2 linked regions of the Terriglobus roseus genome follow. The main gene of each other region encodes a partner of the protein of the gene in region 2 in a complex. Links are inferred from orthologs where the notes say so. Each region holds a gene or a part of one and is shown on either strand. Other genes may lie near its edges. The genes, in order: xseB and xseA.

Region 1 (10,035 bases), 1.8 Mb from region 2 along the record:
ACTGTGCAGCGCGAACACGATCAATATCCAGATGAAGATCCGGCGCATCCACCACTTGGTGCATGTGCACGTCAACAGCACCGGGTACAGTTGCCAGTTGCTCACGCAGATGCTTTGCAATGGCGTAGTTCGACGGATCGTATCCCTGCACCTGGATATCAATTGGCGCTGGCAGACCAAAGTTAAGGATCTGCGTCACCATGTCCGCAGGCTGGAAGAAGAACGTTTCATCGGGGAACTTCTTTGGAAGCTCTGCGCGAAGTTGCTTAATGTAACCCTGCGTTGAGTGATGCTTTTCATTCAACGCGATCAGGACTTCGCCATCGGCGCTGCTGATCGTAGACCCATCGCCGAACGCATAGTTAAACGTCTCCGGTGTGAGTCCGATGTTATCCATCACCAACTCTGTCTCGTCGGCAGGAATGGTTTTGCGGATCTCCTCTTCCACCTGGCTGAAGATGACCTTGGTCTTCTCAATTCGTGTGCCAGGACGTGTGCGGATATGCAGTTTGATCTGTCCCGCGTCGACGCTTGGGAAGAAGTCCCGACCGATGAATGGCAGCAATACGAAGGCGGAAAGCATCACCGCTACCGATGCAAAGAGTGCCTTCCGACGATGAGCCAGGAATGCTTCCAGTGCCGTTGTGTAGCGATTCTGCAGGCGCTCATAGCCACGATTAAAGAGTTCGTTGATGCGGCGGAAGAACGATGGTGCACCTGCATTTTCAACAACCTCTGAATGTCCTTCAAAGCTGTGTTCCGCACCGAGTAGAAAGTTCACTAGAACTGGCACCAGCGTGCGAGAAAGCACATAGGAAGCCAGCATGGCAAAGACGACCGCGAGCGCCATAGGAGTAAACAGAAACTTCGCAGGACCTGTAAGGAAGACGACAGAAACAAACACAATGCAAATCGTGAGAGTTGAGACGAGCGTGGGAGTGGCAATCTCGGATGCACCGATAAGAACCGCATCACGAAGCGATTGCCCGTGCATGTGCCGGTGAATGTTTTCAATGGTTACCGTCGCATCATCAACCAGGATGCCAATCGCCAGTGCAAGACCACCGAGAGTCATCGTGTTCATGGTTTCCCCAAGCGCACTGAGGACAATGATGGAACTTAGAATCGATAGCGGAATCGAGATCGCAATAATTAACGTGCTACGCCAGCTTCCTAGAAAGAGCAGGATCATCAGCGCGGTAAGAGAAGCAGCGATCAAACCTTCGCGCAGAACTCCTACAATCGATGCCTTAACGAAGATGGACTGATCAAAGAGTTCGGTAATCTTCAATCCCTTCGGAGCCGCTGCACGTGATGCTGGCAACACATCATCTTTGATCTGCTTCACAATATCGAGGGTGGAGACCGATCCCGTCTTCATGATCGTCAGAAGCGCAGCGGGCTTTCCGTTGGCTCTGGCAACGTTCTGTTGCACAGACCAGCCATCGCGGACATGCGCAACGTCTCGCATGTACACCATCGCGCCGTTCACCTGCTTAATTGGGACATCGTTCAGCGATAACGCATCGACAGGGCTTGAGTTAGTGCTAACGGTGTACTCGGTGTTTTCAACCTTCGCAGTACCGGAGGGTAGAGTGACATTCTGCGCGTTGATCGCGTTCGTCACATCGATCGGCGTAAGGCCTTTTGCCAGCAAAGCATTCTGATCAAGATCGACCATGATCTGCCGAGCAACGCCACCATAAGGCGTGGGCAGAAGTGTTCCTGGAACCTTCGTCAATTGCTGACGAACGCGGAACAAACCGTAGTCATAAATCTCTGATTCTGAAAGCGTGTCGCTTGAAAGCGATAACTGAATAATGGGCACCGTTGATGCACTAAAGCGAAGAATCCATGGTGGATTCACACCCTGCGGCATACGGAATCGAATGGAATTCACCGCCGCGCCTACTTGTGACATGGCAGCATCAATGCGCACCTGAGGCTGGAAAGAAATCTTGATGACTGACGCACCATTTGTGGTCTGCGAATCAATTGACTTCACGTCATTGACCACCGCCATCACAAACTCACTGAAGGTCGTGATGCGCTGTTCCATCTCCTTAGCGGGCAAGCCAGAGTAGGACCAAATCACCGTAACTTGAGGGATATCAATGTTTGGAAAGATGTCCGTCGGAGTCGTCGCAATCGAAGAGAACCCAAGAACAAGTATGAGAATCGACGCTACAATAAACGTGTAAGGCTTATTGAGCGCAAGACGAACTATCCACATAACGACGTCTCCATAACGCGACGTTTCAGCATTTCGACTACTTTGATGTGCGTCAAAATAGTTGGATTCAGGAATTCACGATTCTTGAACATTTCGCATGGTTAGCGCGTCTTATAGGTGTGAACGCGGTGAAAGAAAACGAAGCAACACTGATCGCGAAGGCACTCGGAGATCCGAACCGATTTTCCATCTACAGGCAGATCGCGGAAGGTGATGAGACCTATTGCGGCGAGGTCTGCAACAAGCACACACTCTCGCCAGGAACGGTCTCACATCACCTCAAGATCCTCACGGACCTCGGCCTCATCACATCGCGCAAAGAAGGACTGAACGTTTATTACCGTTCCATTCCGGAAAAGTTCTCGTCCTATCTCGCCTATCTGCAGAATCTCAATCGGAAGTAAAGCCGCCTGAACTCAATGTTTTCGACGTCGAAATAGCAGTACACTGTTCGGGTTGAATGCTTCAGGAACAGAGCGGGTTCGGGCGACGATGCGACAACGCATGGAGTACACAGCCCTGCGTCTGATCGTGGGATTGCTGCGTGTTCTTCCGCGGAATGCGGCGCGGGCTGTTGGTGCGGGGCTTGGAACGATTGTGGGGAAACTTGCAGGCAAACTCTCGTCTGCCGGTGAACAGAATCTTCAGATTGCGTTCCCCAACATGAGCGCCACGGAGCGCCACGCCATCCTGCAAAAGACCTATCGCAATCTTGGCTGGCTTCTGGCGGAGTTCTGCCAGATGTCGAAGTACTCGCCAGAGTTCGTGCGGCGAGAAGTCATGCGCTATGAAGGTCTGGAGCACTATCAAGCGGCCAAGGCAAAAGGCAAAGGAGTGCTCGTACTCACCGGACATCTGGGCGCATGGGAGCTGTCTAGCTTTGTCCATTCCCTCCTTGGCGAACCGATGGGCATGGTGATCCGCCGACTCGACAATCCTTTGGTCGACAACTTCGTAAACAGTATTCGCTGCCTGCACGGCAACCGTGTATTGCATAAGGACGACTTCGCGCGCGGCATAATCAAGGCTATGCACCGAGGTGAAGCAGTTGGCATTTTGATGGACACGAACATGACGCCACCTCAAGGTGTGTTCGTCCCCTTCTTCGGCGTTCCTGCATGCACTGGTAGCGGTCTGGCACGTATCGCACGTAAGACGGGCGCTGCTGTTCTACCGGGATTTCTTCTATGGTCAGACGAAGAGTCGCGCTATGTACTGCATTTCGGCGAGGAGTTGCAACTGCAGAAAACGGACGACGCTGAAACCGATGCGCTAGCGAACACTGCTCTCTTCGCACGCGTCACTGAAGACTACATCCGCCGTTATCCTGACCAGTGGCTGTGGCTACATCGTCGTTGGAAGACGCGCCCAGAAGGCGAGCCACCGATTTACAAGCGCCGCAGCACTCAGACCGAACCTGCCTTACCGGCGTCGCGAACAGCAAAACAAAGTGAGTTGGTGTAATGGCAACTATTGCAGAGATTGCAGAGTGGACCAATGGGCAGGCGGTTTCTTCGTTACTCGAATGTGAGATCAGGCGCGTCAGCGCGCTTGATGATGCAGACGTCGATGCAGTCGTCTTTGCTTCCGCTGCCGATGCTTTAGAAAACGCGCTGCAATCGCGCGCCGGCGTGATTCTTGCTTCGGCGAAGATCGCCGCTGAACACAACGACAAACGTCTCGTGCTGGTAAAAGATCCTCGGCTTGCTTTCTCTATTGTTGGAGATCGTCTGCGTCCGCCCGTAGTAGCAGCGATTCATCCAAGTGCAGTGATCGACACAACTGCGCAGATTGGCGAAGACACCAACATCGGTCCCGGCGTAGTGATAGGCGCTGGCGTTCGCATGGGCAACTCATGCCTCATCGGTGCGCGCGTTGTCGTCGAACCTGGCGTCGTGATCGGTGATCGCGTGCGCATTCAGGCAGGCGCAGTCCTCGGCGCGCTTGGCTTTGGTTATGCACGCAGGCCAGACGGCAGTTACCTGATGTTCCCGCAACAGGGAGCACTCGTAATTGAAGACGACGTGGAGATTGGCGCGAACTCCACCATCGATCGCGGTGCCCTGGAAGAGACACGCATTGGCGCAGGCACGAAGATCGATAACCTGGTGCACATTGGCCACAACTGCCGCATCGGGCGCAACGTCATCATCGCAGCACAGACCGGCATTAGTGGGTCGTCCGTGGTGGAAGATGGAGCGATCCTTGGCGGTCAGGTGGGCATGGGCGAACACGCCACTGTAGGCCCCGGTGTGATTCTTGGCGGTGGCGCTGGTGTACTGAGCGGCAAGAAACTCTTCGGCGCAGGACAGGTCTTCTGGGGACGTCCTGCACGTCCGCTAAAGCAGTACCTGCGCGATCTGGCACGCCTCAGTCGAGGACGCTAACGAACAGACGAACAAAGGCCCGCTCATTGGAGCGGGCCTTTGTTCATGCTTATAACGCTAAATAAATTAGTTCACTTCGTTGGTAGACGCATCCATGTAGGCCACGTCGTTCGCTGTTCCCTGCACCGTGATGTTCGTGTTGTCGATCTCCGAACCGTCAACGGTGTTGAATGCGTGAACCTGACCACCATACGCCGTGTAAACCTTGTTCAGACTTTCGACCCAGCAGAGGCCGGTGAGGCTACCGTAGTAGTACTTGTCCAAATTCTCATTCGGATAAGGCACGGTCGTCGAGCCACCCGGTGTGACATTGGGAACGATGCCTGCGGTTCTATTCGTGATGTCGTAGCGTGTCAGGCAGTTGTAGTTCTGGTTGTGAGCCTGACGCTCACCGCTGGCGCAGTTCGAAGAACCAATCCAGAGCGTGTTGTTATCCGCGAAGAGCATCTTCGTGTGCGTTCCATCAGAGATGGAGTACGTCGCCGAGATGGTCTTGGTGGACAGAGGAATCAAAGACAGGTTGCCACCAAACAGACCGTCCGTCTGCAACGACTGTCCCGACACATAAAGCGTATTACCGTCGGAGATGGCTGCCGTAGCGCCACCCGGAACAGAAACGAAGGTGGTTGACGGCGAAACAGCCGCGCCATTGGGTGGGTAGTAGTCGATACGCAGTGTGTTCAGGTCGACAAAGGAAACGCCAGAAACATCATCACCCGTTGCCGACGTTCCACCGCACTCCCGACCACAGTTCAGAAAGTACACCTGCGACCCATCCGGCGAGAAGTATGCATCGTAGGGTCTGTGGAAGGTAGGTTGCGGAGTGCCGTTGCTGGTGCCATCCGGTGGATTGACCGGGACGATGCAGTACACCGGGTTATTTACCGGCATGCATGTCAGCGAATTGGCAGGAGGCGTCTGGTTTCCAGCCTGGTTGGCGTTGAGCTGTAGAACACGGTAAACATTGTTCGAATTGCGCAGCATCAGCAGGATCACGCTGTGGGACGGATTCGCCACCACCTTGTACACGCTGGGAACCGGGAACGAGTAGGTCGTCATGACCGAGCTCGTTGTGGCCGACGCCGTCGACGGAGCATTCATAACGAACAGCCCGCTGCTCTCCACCGCGGTCAGAACCGAGTACACATCCTGCGACACGAAGTAAGAGGACAACGCACCCGTGGTGGATGCAGTGGTACCGGATCCAGCCTCGGTCGAGTAGTTGATCGTATTGATGGCGCCATCCGAGCTGTACACGTAACCGCGCATCTGCTCTGGATAGTTGATGATGCTCTTCGCATTGCTGCTGTAAGCGCTAATCATCGTGGTGCTGTTGGCCACGTAGACGTTGGAACGGATATCGCGCTTGGCGTCCAACACTTCCAGACCACCACCCAGAAGCGATGCCTGGGAAATGGCGACCATAACGCGCTGAGTCAGCTTCGACGGCGGTACGGGACGGCCAGCGAACTGATTCTCGGTGGTCTTATAGGGGCGATATCCACAACCCGTCAGGAGAACAACGACGGTGGCACACAGGAGGGCGGCTGCCGACCGCGCAACGGAAACACTCTTCAACGGAAAACCTCAATGTTGCTGCGGGAATCTCCCTGTCCGCAACCTGCCAAAGTATACCAAAGCAAACAGGCTGAATTGCAGAGCGGGTACTAGGTTGGACGATCAGAACGGCGAAGCGTTGGACAAAGTAGGATAGGGAGATATCTATGTCTGACGTTTCTCTGCCCAGCATCGACCGCATTTTCGGCTCTCGCCCCATCCTTTGCGATGGCGCCATGGGAACCATGCTGTATGCGCGCGGCATTTTTATCAATCGCTGTTTCGACGAGCTGAACCTCAGCGAGCCGAAGATGGTCCGCGATATCCACGAGGAGTATCTTCTTGCGGGTGCGGAACTTCTGGAGACCAACACCTTTGGCGCGAACGCCGTTCGCCTCAGGCGCTTCGGTCTCGAAAACAAAGTGGCAGAAATCAACGCTGCCGCGGTGAAGCTGGCGCGCGATGCGGCGAATGCCGTTCGCGAAAAACATGCGCATCATGCCTATATAGCTGGAGCGCTTGGCCCTCTTGGTTTACCGGAACCGGAGCGTGACGCCGACGTGATGATCGCCGCCTATCGCGAGCAGGTCCAGGCGCTTGCCGATGCAGGCGTGGATCTGTTTGTCGTAGAGACAATGACCTCCATGGCTGAAGCGAAAGCGGCCATCGACGCGATCCGTCAGGTGAGCACCAATCTACCCATCATTGCCATGGTCACCGTCACCGACGCAGGCAATGTCTCTGACGGCACTTCGCCAGAAGAGGCCGCAAAGCTGTTAGCTGAATGGGGTGCAAACGCCATCGGCTGCAATTGCAGCGATGGGCCCCAGCTTGTACTGGACACCATCGAGCGCATGCGCCGGGTAACTTCCCTACCGATCGCCGCCATGCCCAATGCTGGCGTTCCCAGCTGCGTAGATGGTCGCAGCATCTATCTGTCGTCGCCAGAGTATCTAGCCAGCTTCGCACGCAAAGCCATGCGTTTGGGCGCAACCATTATTGGTGGCTGCTGCGGCACCACACCGCAACACATCCGCGCCATGCGTTCCAGCGTAAAGGCAATTCAATCACAGGCAGAGGGTGTGGCTCAGGTGGGCGACAAGCCTGCCGCAGCGGTGATCGAACCCGCACCGCTGGCCGAGCGCTCACAGCTTGGCCGCCGCATCGCCACGGGTGAGTTCGTCACCATGGTGGAGATCGTACCGCCGAAGGGCTTCGATCCCTCGCGGGAACTCGAGGGCGCACGCATGCTGAAGAAACTCGGCGTGCACGCTATCAACGTGCCTGACTCACCCCGCGCGAGCACGCGCATGAGCGCCAGCAGTCTGTGCCTGCAGATCGAGCAGAAGATTGGCATTGAAACCGTGATTCACTTCACGTGCCGCGATCGCAACCTGCTGGGAATTCAGAGCGACCTCCTCGGTGCGGCATCGCTGGGCATGAAGAACATCCTCTGCCTCACGGGCGACCCACCGAAGATGGGCAATTACCCTGATGCGACGGGCGTCTTTGACGTGGACGCCGTCGGCTTGACGCGTGTTCTTCGCGACATGAATCACGGTCTCGACATCGGTGGCCAGAGCATTGGCGCAAGCACCGGATTTGTCCTGGCCTGCGCGGCCAATCCCGGCGTTCCGGATCTGGATATGGAAGTCCGCCGCTTCGCCGCCAAGGTGGAAGCGGGCGCAGAGTTCGCCATCACACAGCCTGTCTTTGACCTGAAATTGCTTGAGACATTCCTGAAGCGAATCGAAGGTTTCCGTATCCCTGTCGTTGCGGGCATCTGGCCACTGACGAGCGTAAAGAATGCGGAGTTCATGAAGAACGACCTGAAGGTGCGCATGCCGGATCAGATTCTGCATCGCATGGCTGCGCATGCCGGAACGCCGGAACAGTCGCGTGCAGAAGGTATCCGCATCGCGCAGGAAATGTTGGCCGAGGCTCAGCCCATGGTGCAGGGCGTACAGGTAAGCGCTCCCTTCGCCCGTTACGCTGCAGCGGCAGAGGTGTTGGAAGCGCTGCTGGTACCCGTCACAGCAGAGTAGGATCAGAAACAGACATGGCAACGTTTGAAGAGCAATTGAAGTCGCTGGAAAGCGTGGTGGAACGACTCGAAAAGGGAGACCTTCCCCTGGAAGAATCCCTTGCGTTCTTTGAACAAGGCGTCGCTCTGTCCGAATCCTGCAAGAAGGAACTGGATACGGCGGAAGGCCGTGTGCAGGTACTGCTGCAACGCGGCCGCAAGATGGAAGCTGAAGACCTTGCTCTAAGCGAAGACGAGTAGCCTAACTACCTTGAAATCGTCCGCCTCCACAATCCATCTCGAAGAAACGAACTTCGTGCGTAATCGCTATGGAGCGAAGCCGCTTGTAATGCGATACTCGAACTTCAAACTGCCACCAGAACTGGGAGAACGCCTGCTTGGGTAAGCCACCGATCAGCGATGCCGCGATGCGGAAGATGTACGAAACAATGAAGGCGCTTCGCAGCGCAAAGCGGGATACATCCACATGGACAGGCGTGGCGCGCAACGTCAAAGCTGCCGCAACGGCGGAGCCGGAATCGCTGCTGGCCGGAATCCTTTCGCAGTTGCATCGCCGCGATACCGTGGTCACGGCGGGCGAACTTCCGCTCCTGAAGACTGCGGTGGAAAGCTACTTCCCCATTTCCGTTGCGTCGCTTCACACCGTCGTCTGCAACGGATCAACGGAAGAATGTGCTTCGGTTGCAGCCGGCATGGCACTGCGATCCATGGATGCCACACGCGATCCGAAGCCTGTTACCGTCGTTCTGCTGCAGGATTTTCCTGCGCTCTTAGGGACTCTGAAGTTGATGGAATCCAATGACCTGCCTCTGCTGGTGATTGCAAAAGGCGAAGCTGAATCAAGGGCTATTGCGGAAAAGCGAATGAAGTCCACACAGGTTCCAATACTTCCCGTCGATGCAGCCGATGCGGTGGCCGTATGCCGCGTGATGCAGGAATCGTTGCTGCGCGCACGCAATGGATGGGGCGGCTCGGTCATTCACGCTATCGCAGTTCCAGGAGCGTCTGATTCTGTGGCGGGGATGGAAGAACGTTTGCGTGCACGGGGTCTGGTCTAGACGCTTTCCGGCAATAAGTCCGCATGAAGAAGAAAGGGCATGGCTGGCGCCATGCCCTTCCCACTTATCTGTGTCGAACTAACTATGCGTTGGCTGCAACCCGCCCTTTGAAGTAATCCATGGAAAGTTCCAGACCTTCACGCAGGTTCACCTTCGGCTCCCAACCCAGCAGGGCTTTCGCCTTCGTGATATCGGGCTTACGCTGCTTCGGATCATCCTGCGGCATGGGCCGATAGACAATCTTGCTGCTCGAACCGGTCACTTCCAGCACCGTTTTCGCGCAATCAAGAATGGTCCATTCTTCAGGGTTTCCGATGTTCGTCGGCAGAGGTTCGCCACTCTTTGCCAGCGCCACAATGCCGCGAACGAGATCTGACTGGAAACAGAACGAACGTGTCTGCGATCCATCACCGTAGATCGTCAGATCCTGCCCCTGAAGTGCCTGCATCATCAGGTTGCTGATCACACGACCGTCGTTCGGCTGTAGACGCGGACCGTACGTGTTGAAGATGCGCACCATGCTCGTCCGCACCTTGTAGTAGTTGTGATAGGCCATGATCGTGGCCTCAGAGAATCGCTTCGCTTCGTCGTAGACCGAGCGTGGACCGATGGGATTCACGTTCCCCCAGTAGGTCTCTTTCTGCGGATGCTGTTCGGGGTCGCCGTAGCACTCCGACGTGGACGCATGCAGGAAACCGGCGCCATACTTCTTCGCCACTTCCAGCGCGTTCACTGTGCCATCGGAACCGACACGCA
Region 2 (10,142 bases):
GACCTGAAGCTGGAATGGGCACCGGACGATGCTCCGCCCAGTGACGCTGCCGACGCACCACCGGGCCTGTTCACGACAATCCAGTCACAAGCCGGGCTGAAGCTACAGCCAGTGAAAGCACCCGCGGATACGCTCGTGATCGACGCGATATCGAAGCCAAAGCCAGACTGATCTGTACTGTGCAATCGCAGAACGATAGCATCAGAACAGCCGTATGCGATCTGTACTTCCAAGCCACACGCGCCCCATCTGGGCGGAGATTTCCGCTTCACGCCTTGTCGCCAACTACCGCGCACTGCAGGCCGCTGCAGGACCGCAGGTGGAGATGCTTGCCGTCATCAAGGCAAACGCCTACGGCCACGGAGCCACGGAATGCGCACCGATTCTCGCCGCTGCTGGTGCGAAGTGGCTTGGTGTTACATCCGTAGAAGAGGGTGTGGCAGTACGGCAATCGCTGGGCATTCTGCCGCAGGGCATGCCGCAACCTCGACTGTTGGTGATGTGCAGCGTTTGGTTTGGCGAAGAAGCTTCGGTCCTCGATTACGGCCTCACTCCAGTTGTGTGGGAGACGTACCACCTGGATCTGCTGGAAGCAGAAGCAAAGCGGCGAAGACTCCCTGCGCGATCGCTTGCTGTGCATGTGGAGATCGACACCGGCATGTCACGACAGGGCGTTGCTCCCGGTGCGTTGCTGCAGCAACTGCTGGCGCGCTTCACTGAAGAATCGCCGCTGCTGCTGGAAGGTGTGATGACACATCTTGCATCAACGGAGATCGCCGACGATCCGCAGGACCGTCGCCAGATGCGCGACTTCAAACTTGCGTTGGAACAAGTGGCCGCGGCGGAATTACAGCCAGCATACGTACACGCAGGAAACACCTCATCCACTGATAGTGGCTACATGCCCACCGCGATTCCCGCGTTGGCGGCTGAACTGGGCGCAAAGGCTATGACGCGCGCGGGGCTTGCACTGTACGGCTATACGCTACCGCTGGAGCTGTGCATGAGCGGCGGCTTCCCTGAACCGCACGTTGGCTGTTCTCTTCGACCAGTGATGACGTGGAAGACGCGCGTGGTGAGTCTCCGCGATATCGCTGAGGGAACAAGCATTGGTTATAACTCCACTTTCGTTGCAACCAAGCCGATGCGGGTGGCTCTGTTACCAGTGGGTTATGCGGATGGCTTCCGTCGTGGACTTTCTTCTTCGACAGAAGAGGCAGGTGGATATGTTTTGCTGCACGGCATGCGCGCGGCGATTCTGGGCCGCGTATCCATGGACCTGACTGTTGTGGACGTGACACATCTCCCACAAACCAAGATTGGTGACGAGGTGGTGTTGGTTGGCAGCATGGGCACAGAGTTTGTAGGAGCCAACGAGCAGGCCCGGATTGCAGGCACCAGCGTGTACGAAGTCCTATGCGGCATTAGCGATCGCGTGCCACGCGTCGTGGTGGAATAACGCACACGCAATTTACACTCAGTCGATCTCGCGCGTGAACGATCGCGCGCTGCCACTTCGTTGGGAGAGTTTCACGCAATGCTTCTGCGCATCCTCACGGCAACTGCTGTTCTTCTGCTTGCTGGCTCATCGCTTGCACAACATGCAACGAAAGCACCCGACCTGGGCCCGAATGTGTTCGTCTACTCTCCCAAAGACAACGCAGAAACGATGCAGGCAAAGATCGACACAGTCTATGCCGAACAGCACCACAGCGAATTCGGCAGCGGCCGTTATGCCTTCATCTTTCTTCCGGGCCAATATCACTTAAATGTTCCTGTGGGCTTTTACACACAAGTCATCGGTGCAGGTGCGTCGCCTGAGGATGTGCGCATCTCTGGCGATGTCCACTCCGATGCTGCGTTGAAGAACAACAATGCCACCACCACGTTCTGGCGCGGCGTCGAAGGATTCTCCGTAACCCCGACAAACGGAACGATGCAGTGGGCTGTGTCGCAGGCAATCTTCTTTCGCCGCATGCATGTGTATGGCGACGTGGTGCTGCACCAGCAACATGGATGGGCGAGCGGCGGATGGATGAGCGACACGGTTGTGGATGGAGTCGTCGATTCCGGGTCGCAACAACAGTGGCTCTCCCGCAATACCGAATGGCAACGCTGGACCGGCTCGAACTGGAACATGGTCTTCGTTGGTACGAACAACATGCCTGAAGGCGAGTGGCCTAAACCGCCCTACACGAAAGTTGCGAAGACCCCTGTGGTGCGTGAGAAGCCATTCCTCTTCGTCGGTGCGAAAGGCATATGGTCTGTGCGCGTACCTGCGTTGCAACACGACTCCGTGGGTGCGACATGGCATGGCGGAAACACTCCAGGCCACAACATTCCTCTGTCGCGCTTTTTCATCGCACATCCCGAACACGACACTGCAGACACCATGAATGCCGCGCTGGCGCAAGGCAAACACCTGCTGCTGACACCAGGCACATACGACCTGAACAAGCCATTGCGTGTAACTCACGCGAACACTGTTGTACTTGGTCTGGGTTTCGCAACGCTGCACCCTGTTGCAGGCACAGAAGCGATGACGGTTGCCGATGAAGACGGCATCACCGTCTCTGGGCTGTTGTTTGATGCAGGCGAAAAGAAGTCGCCTTCGCTGCTGGAAGTGGGAACACAGCACAGCGTTCGCTATCACGCGGCGAACCCGATCTCACTGCATGATGTGTTCTTCCGCGTTGGCGGAGCAACCGTTGGAAAGGCGGGCGCGAATCTTGTGATCAACAGCAACGACACGATTGTGGATCACACTTGGATCTGGCGCGCTGATCACGGAAAGCCCGGCACCGTTGGCTGGAACATCAATGAAAGCGACAACGGCCTGATCGTCAATGGCAATCGCGTAACGATCTACGGCCTCTTCGTAGAACACCATCAGCAGTATCAGGTGCTGTGGAATGGCGAAGCCGGACGCACCTACTTCTACCAATCCGAAATTCCCTATGACCCGCCGACACAATCCGCATGGACAGACACAAACGGCGCAAAGGGTTGGGCCTCATACAAAGTAGCGGACAACGTGAAACAGCACGAGGCGTGGGGTCTGGGCATTTACAGCGTCTTCCGCCATCCGGACGTGGATCTGGATCGAGCCATCGAAGTGCCGAACACGCCACAGGTGCGTTTTCATCACATGATCACGGTGGCCCTGGATAACCTGGGTGCCATTCGCAACGTGATTAACGACACAGGTGGAAGTACTCAGACAAAGCCGCGCAAAACACCGCAAGTGGCCGAGTACCCCACACCTTAGAGCGCGTTAAACGCCAAGCTCTGCGCGAATCGCATCCGCAATGGCCGAAGCGTGGAGCTTCATGGAAGACTCGTCTTCGGCTTCAATCATCACGCGTGCCAGCGCTTCGGTTCCGCTGTAACGAATGACCACGCGTCCCGTATCGGCGAGCGCGTTTTCAGCTTCACGAATCTTTTCCGCAACAGAAGGAATACCCTCCAGCGGTTTCTTCTCGCGCACCTTCACGTTGACGATGACCTGCGGGAATGTCTTCAGATCTTCCGCCAGCTTCGCTAACGATGTTCCGCTGCGATGCACAATGTCCAACAGCAACAGCGCTGTCAGCAGACCGTCGCCCGTTGTGGATTTGCCTGTGAACAGGATGTGGCCGCTCTGTTCGCCGCCCAGCGAGGCTCCGGTGCCCTTCATCTGTTCCAGAACATATTTATCGCCCACGGGTGCACGAAGCATGCGGATGCCGCTGCGCTTCAATGCGGCTTCAAGCCCCATGTTGCTCATGGTGGTGGCCACGACTGTGTTGTCATGCAGCAATCCGCGTGCCTGCAGATCACGCGCGGCAAGCAGCATGACCGCATCGCCATTGATCACGCGACCATTCTCGTCGGCAAACATGGCGCGATCCGCGTCACCGTCAAAAGTGATGCCGATGTCGGCCTTATCTTCAAGCACGTACTTCGCTACAACTTCAGGCTTGGTTGCGCCACACTCGACATTGATGTTGCGTCCATCAGGGCTGGCGTTGCGGATGCGAACCTCGCCTCCGAGTCCCGCGAACAACTGGGGTGCAACTGCCGACGCAGCTCCATTCGCGCAATCGACCACGAGGCGCTTGCCATCCAGCGATAGACCCGGGACTGCGGCCAGCAACGAACGCACATACTCCGCTCGATCGGCTTCTTCCACGGCAGGGGCCGCGGTGTGAATCGACGAGTGGTTCGAGTTCGACTCCAACTGACGGAAAATCTCTTCTTCAATGGCAAGCTCGGTTGCGTCAGGCAGCTTGTATCCGTCCGGACCGAAGACCTTGATGCCGTTGTCCTGCCATGGATTGTGAGACGCAGAGATGACCACACCCGCAGAAAAGCCGTGGGAACGAGTCAGGAACGCAATCGCCGGCGTGGTGATAACGCCTGCGGATTCCACCACGGCACCGCCATTGCGGAGTCCTTCGGTGATGGCAGCAGCAATCCATTCACTGGATTCGCGCGTGTCCATACCGAGGATGACCTTCGGTTGTGTGCCGGGGGCGGCAATATGATGCGCCAGTGCAACGCCAACTGCGTGGACTGTGCGAGGGTCGAGGGGGGCTTGTCCTGCAACGGCGCGGATGCCGTCTGTTCCGAAGAGCTTTCTCATTCGTGTCTGATTCCTGCCGTATCCATTCTAGGCGTGGGATATGAGAAATTGACGGCGATATTAGGGATTCCGCGTGTTTCCGCTAACTATCGCACGGACTGCACCATGCGCCACACGCGCCGTAATGGTTTCTCCCTCCGCCGTGCTCGATGCGTCCCTGAGGAGGGAGCCATCTTCGCGATACACCAAGGCGTAACCGCGTTCCAGAATGGCCGTGGGTGAAAGCGCATACAGACGTGCCCCTGCACGCTCCAAGCGCTGTCGAGAGTGCACCACGAGCCCAGCCGCCGTGCGCTCCAGTCGCTGCTGCAAATGCTGCTGTTGCGCTGTCGCCAGCAATACCCGACGATGGACATCCTGCCGCTGCAGCCGTTCCGAAACCTGACGAAGCTGTGCGGCACGCGCCTGCAAAAGCCGCTGCGAAAGCGCCTCCAGGCGGAAACGCGCACTGTCCACACGCTGATGACGGCGGTTGATGCTGTCACGAAGGCGTGCGAAAGTACCCTCTGCGGACACGCGCAGAAAACGCTGTCGCGCATGCATCTGCTGGAAACGGACAGCCCGAAACAACCGCGCTTCCAATGACTGCACACGCTCTTCAATGCGATGTTGCGCCGCAGTAACAATCTCAGCAGCGGCAGAGGGCGTGGGAGCGCGCAGATCTGCTACGAAATCCGCGATAGTGAAGTCCGTTTCATGACCAATAGCAGAGACAACGGGAATGTCGCTGCTGGCGATGGCCCGCGCCAGAGCCTCGTCGTTAAAACCGCTCAAGTCCTCCGCTGAACCGCCCCCGCGCGCGATCAGGATGACGTCCACGCGATGCGCTTCCGGCGCGTCATTGAAGTAGCGCAGGCCACGCATCACATCCGGAGCGCACGTTGGCCCCTGCACCGTCGCGGCAAACACCAGAAGATTCAACCTTGCATGCCGCCGCCGCACCACCGTGGCAATGTCGCGCAGCACGGCACCCTGCGTGCTGGTAATCACGCCAACCGTGCGTGGAAACGGTGGCAGCGGGCGCTTCCGATCCTCGTCAAACAGCCCTTCGGCACGCAGTTTCGCCTTCAATTGTTCAAAGGCAAGCTGTAACGCGCCCGCGCCGCGCGGTTCCAGTGAATTTGCAATCAGCTGCAGCTGCCCACGGCTCTCAAACACGCTGACACGCCCGCGCGCCAATACACTAAGGCCATCTGTAGGTTTGAATTTCAGCAGCGCTGCTTCACGACGGAAAAGCACCACCGGCAACTGCGCATCGCCGTCCTTCAGCGTGAAATACAAATGACCTGACGGCGCGGGGCGGCAATTGGAAACTTCGCCCTCAACCCACACATCCGCGTACTCGCGCTCCACGCGAAAACGCAACGCCGAAACCAATTCCGCGACGGACCAGAGCCTGCGCTCTGGAACCCTCTCATCTTCGCGTTCAGGGAGAGCTTCCGGCTCATCTTCTTCTGCAACTGCCTCTACCTCAGGCTCGGCAAAGAGAAGCCCAAACTGGCCCAGCCGATCAGCCACGGGAGGCTTTGTCGCAGACGGCGATGGCGGCTCCTTTGGCCTTCCGGCACTGGAGCGTCGACGAATCAACTCTGCCAATGTTGCCGGTGGTTTCTCGGGAGCCGCCATGCGGTGTTCCTTTTACGTGTTACTTAGCGTGCCGCGGGGCCGTTCAGCTTTTCGCTGGCCAGTTCAGCAGCGGCGCTCTTCGGATCCTTATCCTTGATCTCCGCGTAAATCTTCTTCGCGTCGGCAGACTTGCCGTCAGCATCGTACATTTCCGCAAGCTGCAGCTTCGCCAGACCAGAAGGCACCAGGTTCGACGGCTTGGCGATGATGCGGTTGTACTCTGCCACGGCGTCGCTGGTGCGGCCCGTCTGGTGGTACAGACCGGCCAGCGCCAACCCCGCCAAGTTCGAGATATCGCGATTCCAGCTTCCGGCGGACTTCTTCAGCAACTCCTCAGCCGAGGCATTCTGGCCGGTCTGCAGGGCGGTCAAGCCCTCCAGATACAGCGCATTGCGGCCTGCATCGGTCATGCCGTAGGTATCGGCAATAGCCTTGAACTCTGCATTGGCAGCCTTTGCACGCTCATCCGTGGAACCAAAGCTGCGCGTGCTGGCGGGAACTGGATTCTCCGCGGAACGGATGGGTGCCGCGTAGGTCTGCATGGCAGCAGAAAGCTGGTTCGCAGCCTCAGCGGAGCGGTGGTTGTACACCAGAACGCCTGCCGCCACGACAACGACCACAACCACCACAGCGATGGCCAGGTTCAATGCGAGCTTGCGGTTATTTGCAAGGCTGTCCAGAACGCCTGTCTTCTTGGTCACGAACGATGCGTCAGCGTGAACGGGCAGCGGCGAGGTACGGGTGCGGTTGGGTGTGTCCAAGAGTCAGAATCCTTTTGCGTGCGGCGGTCGCCTTCTTCTTGAGGCCCGGGCGCGAATGAGTCGGCGCAAATTCCGCCAAGCGTAAGTTTAGCAGTGAAGGGTAGCGGCAGCGGATAGCAGGCTGTATGCTGCCCCGAAAGTGGTGCAGGAGGCAGAATGAGCGGTTGTAACTTTCTGGTTGCAGCTCTGTTGACCATGCCATGCATGGCACAGATACCAACACCACCCACAGGCTTTGAGGTGGCGACCATCAAACCGACACCGCTTGTGAATGACGGGCGCAGTCATATCAACTATCCGCAGGGTGGCGACTTCAGCACATCCAACGTGACGCTGATGCAGTTGATTTCATGGGCATTTGATATGCAGCCAAAGCGCATTTTGAATGGACCAGACTGGATCAACAACCAACGGATCGATATTCAGGCGAAAACCGATGCCTCGGCAGATGCCAAGCTGCGAACGATGTCGAACACCGATGCCAACGCCGAGAAGCGTCGCATGGTGCAGGCGTTGCTGGTGGAGCGGTTTGCTTTAAAGGTGCACCGGGAGACGCAGACGCTGAATGCGTTCGATCTGATTGTCGATGGCCAATCCAAACTGACAGCCAGCACCACCAACGACAACCGCTGGGATGGTGGAAGGACATATCTGCGCGGTACGGGCTTCTCAACAGACATACTCGCAGAGCAGCTGAGCCGACCAGCGGGCAAGGTGGTGGTAAACCACACCGGCCTGGCTGGCCGCTACGATGTGAAGCTGGAATGGTCACCCGACGACGGGAGCGCTCCCAACAGCGACGCACCGGGCTTCTTCAAGGCCGTCCAGGAGCAGCTTGGGTTAAAGCTCGTGCCAGCGAAGGAACCTCTGGACGTGCTGGTGCTGGACCATGTGGAGCAGCCCTCGCAGAACTAGCCGCTTATTCCACCTCAGACGGCTTCTTCCAGGAAAACCGGCGGCCGAGGATGAACTTCACAATTAGGTGATCCGTCGCTGCCGTGGCGCCTAATCCAGCGCCGAAATTGATCTCCCATTTTGGCGACACGTTCAGATCTGTGACCAGAAAGATCTGCTGCTGCTGGTTATGAAGGTTGTCGAACTGACCTAACCGGCCGTAGTCCGCATAGTATTCCGGCCCAATGCTGACGGCACGATTTACGTCATAGCTGACTTTGACGCCGGGCGCAAAACCCAATCCCTGCCCAACATCCGGACCATGCCAGGTGCGTTCCAGCGCTGGATTTAAGGCGAAATACCATCGGCCCACCGACTTATCGAGAATCGGACGGATCTCCCACGTCCACGTATCCGGTGAGTAGACCGCGCGTTGATAACCAACCTCTGTGGATAGGCTGACACCAATCGGCCAATGCCAGCTATCCGGCACGCGGACGCGTGGACGAATATGATCGCCCACCCACTGAAGGCCATGCCCATCCTGCTCGCTGGTGAAGATGTAAAAGCCCACCTCTGACCAGTCGTTCAGTCCCTGCGTGATCTCAATGGTTTCGTGTTGCTGATGATTGGTGGGGTAGACGCCCTGCAACGTGTAACGCTGGCCCTTCGCGGTGAAGTTCGAATGGAGCTCCACCATGGTGTTGCCACGAGGCACCGTGTCCGAGCCATAGACCTGAATCTCGTAATTGCCCTGCGCCATGACACTGCGTGAGGCACACAGGCCTGCCGTGGCTATCGCCGTCAGCAACCAGCCCCGCGCGTTCGTCCATCGCTGTGCCGTTTTCTCAGGCATAGCGGAACACCATCATGAAGCCTAGATCCATGTGGTTTTGCTGGTGGCAGTGCAACAGCGAAAGGCCCGGATTGGACGCGGTAAACTCCACCGCCGTCTCCGCGCCAGCAGGCACCAGCACCGTGTCTTTCATGACACCGCGGGTCCGCCTTCCGCCAGCCAGTTCTCGCAGTTCAAACGTGTGACGATGCAGATGCATCGGGTGGTCGTCCATGCTCTTGTTTTGAAAACGCAGACGATAGCGACGACCCTGCACCAGCACTGGCATATCGGTATCGGGATAGGACTTGCCGTTGATCATCCAACGTTCCTGCGAGCCGTGCCCCTTGAAACGGCTCTCCAGCACAAGCGGAATCTCTTCTACTTCCGAAGCGGCCACTGCATCTGCGTCGGCGGTTCCGAACTGCGCATAATCCCAGGCCAACGACGAAGACTGTAACCACGCCGGCTTCTTCGTGCTTCCGGCATACTCAATCACCGTGCCCATGCCAGCCGCTTGAATGTGTTTGCGGACCTCGCCCAGCACCCACACGCCCGGATGATCCATCTCAACCCACGCGGACACGCGCTCTGCTGGCGCAAGGCGAAGCATCGTAGCCGTAGAAGGCGTAGCGACTGGATTGCCATCCAGTGCAATGACATGAAAGGTATGCCCCGCCAGCCCGATCCAGTGCACCTCAGTCGGCGAAGAATTCAGGATGTGGAACAGAACACGTTGCCCCTGCTTTACGCGAATGGGTTCGCCATAGCCGAGCATGCGGCCGTTCACCGTGCTGATGTCATACGTGGGATTCATGGAGCCGTCGTCGCCGCCGGTCAGATATCCGTTCCAGTCGTGCAGCGCCAGAAAATGTTCCGCGTCATAGTTGCCCGGCTCATTTGCCGATTCCACGTACAGAAATCCGTGCTGGCCGCTGTACTGCGCCTTCCGCAAATCGTTCCCGGCAAAGGTATGCGTGTGATACCAGCGGAAACCTGCCGGTTGGGGCGTCATCTGGAATTGCACCGTGGCGCCCGGCGCCACCATGGGCGTTCCCTCTTCCATTGCGCCGTCAATCGCAGAGGGAAGGTGCAGACCATGCCAGTGCACAATCTCCTCCGACTTGGTGCGATTCACCACTCGGATAGTGCTGGCGCGCCCTTCACGCAAGCGCAGCAAGGGCCCAGGAACCTGGCCGTACCCAACAGTGCGGATAAGGTGCTTCGGCGAAGCTTCCACGGTGCAGGCATCAATGGTGACGATGTGGTCCGGAGTCTCTTGCGCACGGGAATCCAGCAAACCCACACAGGCAGCCGCGCCTGTGGCCATCATGAAGTCACGCCGATTCCATGTGCGGGGTTGCATCGAAAAGCTCCTTCGGAGGAGGACAGCGTTTGAGGG

Evidence for each region.
Region 1: the proteins of xseA (region 2) and xseB are in contact, whole or in part, in a cryo-EM structure (PDB 8TXR), measured with the Escherichia coli proteins. The link is inferred for Terriglobus roseus from one-to-one orthologs.

Annotation. Positions count from the first base shown.
Region 1 is NZ_LT629690.1:2,272,821-2,282,855, forward strand. The notes cover bases 7,041-9,848. They hold xseB (exodeoxyribonuclease VII small subunit), read left to right. Parts: upstream 7,041-8,236; coding sequence 8,237-8,461; downstream 8,462-9,848. Other genes in these bases: BLT38_RS09580 (bifunctional homocysteine S-methyltransferase/methylenetetrahydrofolate reductase), read left to right, coding at 7,041-8,222; BLT38_RS09590 (hypothetical protein), read left to right, coding at 8,599-9,279; BLT38_RS09595 (UDP-glucuronic acid decarboxylase family protein), read right to left, coding at 9,362-9,848. Outside these bases: BLT38_RS09560 (ArsR/SmtB family transcription factor), read left to right, coding at 2,362-2,637; BLT38_RS09565 (lysophospholipid acyltransferase family protein), read left to right, coding at 2,738-3,697; lpxD (UDP-3-O-(3-hydroxymyristoyl)glucosamine N-acyltransferase), read left to right, coding at 3,697-4,620; BLT38_RS09575 (hypothetical protein), read right to left, coding at 4,687-6,198; more of BLT38_RS09580, read left to right, coding at 6,345-7,040; more of BLT38_RS09595, read right to left, coding at 9,849-10,035. UniProt on the Escherichia coli protein: Bidirectionally degrades single-stranded DNA into large acid-insoluble oligonucleotides, which are then degraded further into small acid-soluble oligonucleotides.
Region 2 is NZ_LT629690.1:4,059,322-4,069,463, forward strand. Bases 3,968-6,882 are described here. They hold xseA (exodeoxyribonuclease VII large subunit), read right to left. Parts: upstream 6,251-6,882; coding sequence 4,685-6,250; downstream 3,968-4,684. Other genes in these bases: glmM (phosphoglucosamine mutase), read right to left, coding at 3,968-4,624; BLT38_RS17000 (tetratricopeptide repeat protein), read right to left, coding at 6,274-6,882. Outside these bases: BLT38_RS16975 (TIGR03435 family protein), read left to right, coding at 1-171; alr (alanine racemase), read left to right, coding at 215-1,459; BLT38_RS16985 (coagulation factor 5/8 type domain-containing protein), read left to right, coding at 1,538-3,268; more of glmM, read right to left, coding at 3,275-3,967; more of BLT38_RS17000, read right to left, coding at 6,883-7,011; BLT38_RS17005 (TIGR03435 family protein), read left to right, coding at 7,168-7,926; BLT38_RS17010 (hypothetical protein), read right to left, coding at 7,931-8,761; BLT38_RS17015 (multicopper oxidase family protein), read right to left, coding at 8,754-10,106. UniProt on the Escherichia coli protein: Bidirectionally degrades single-stranded DNA into large acid-insoluble oligonucleotides, which are then degraded further into small acid-soluble oligonucleotides.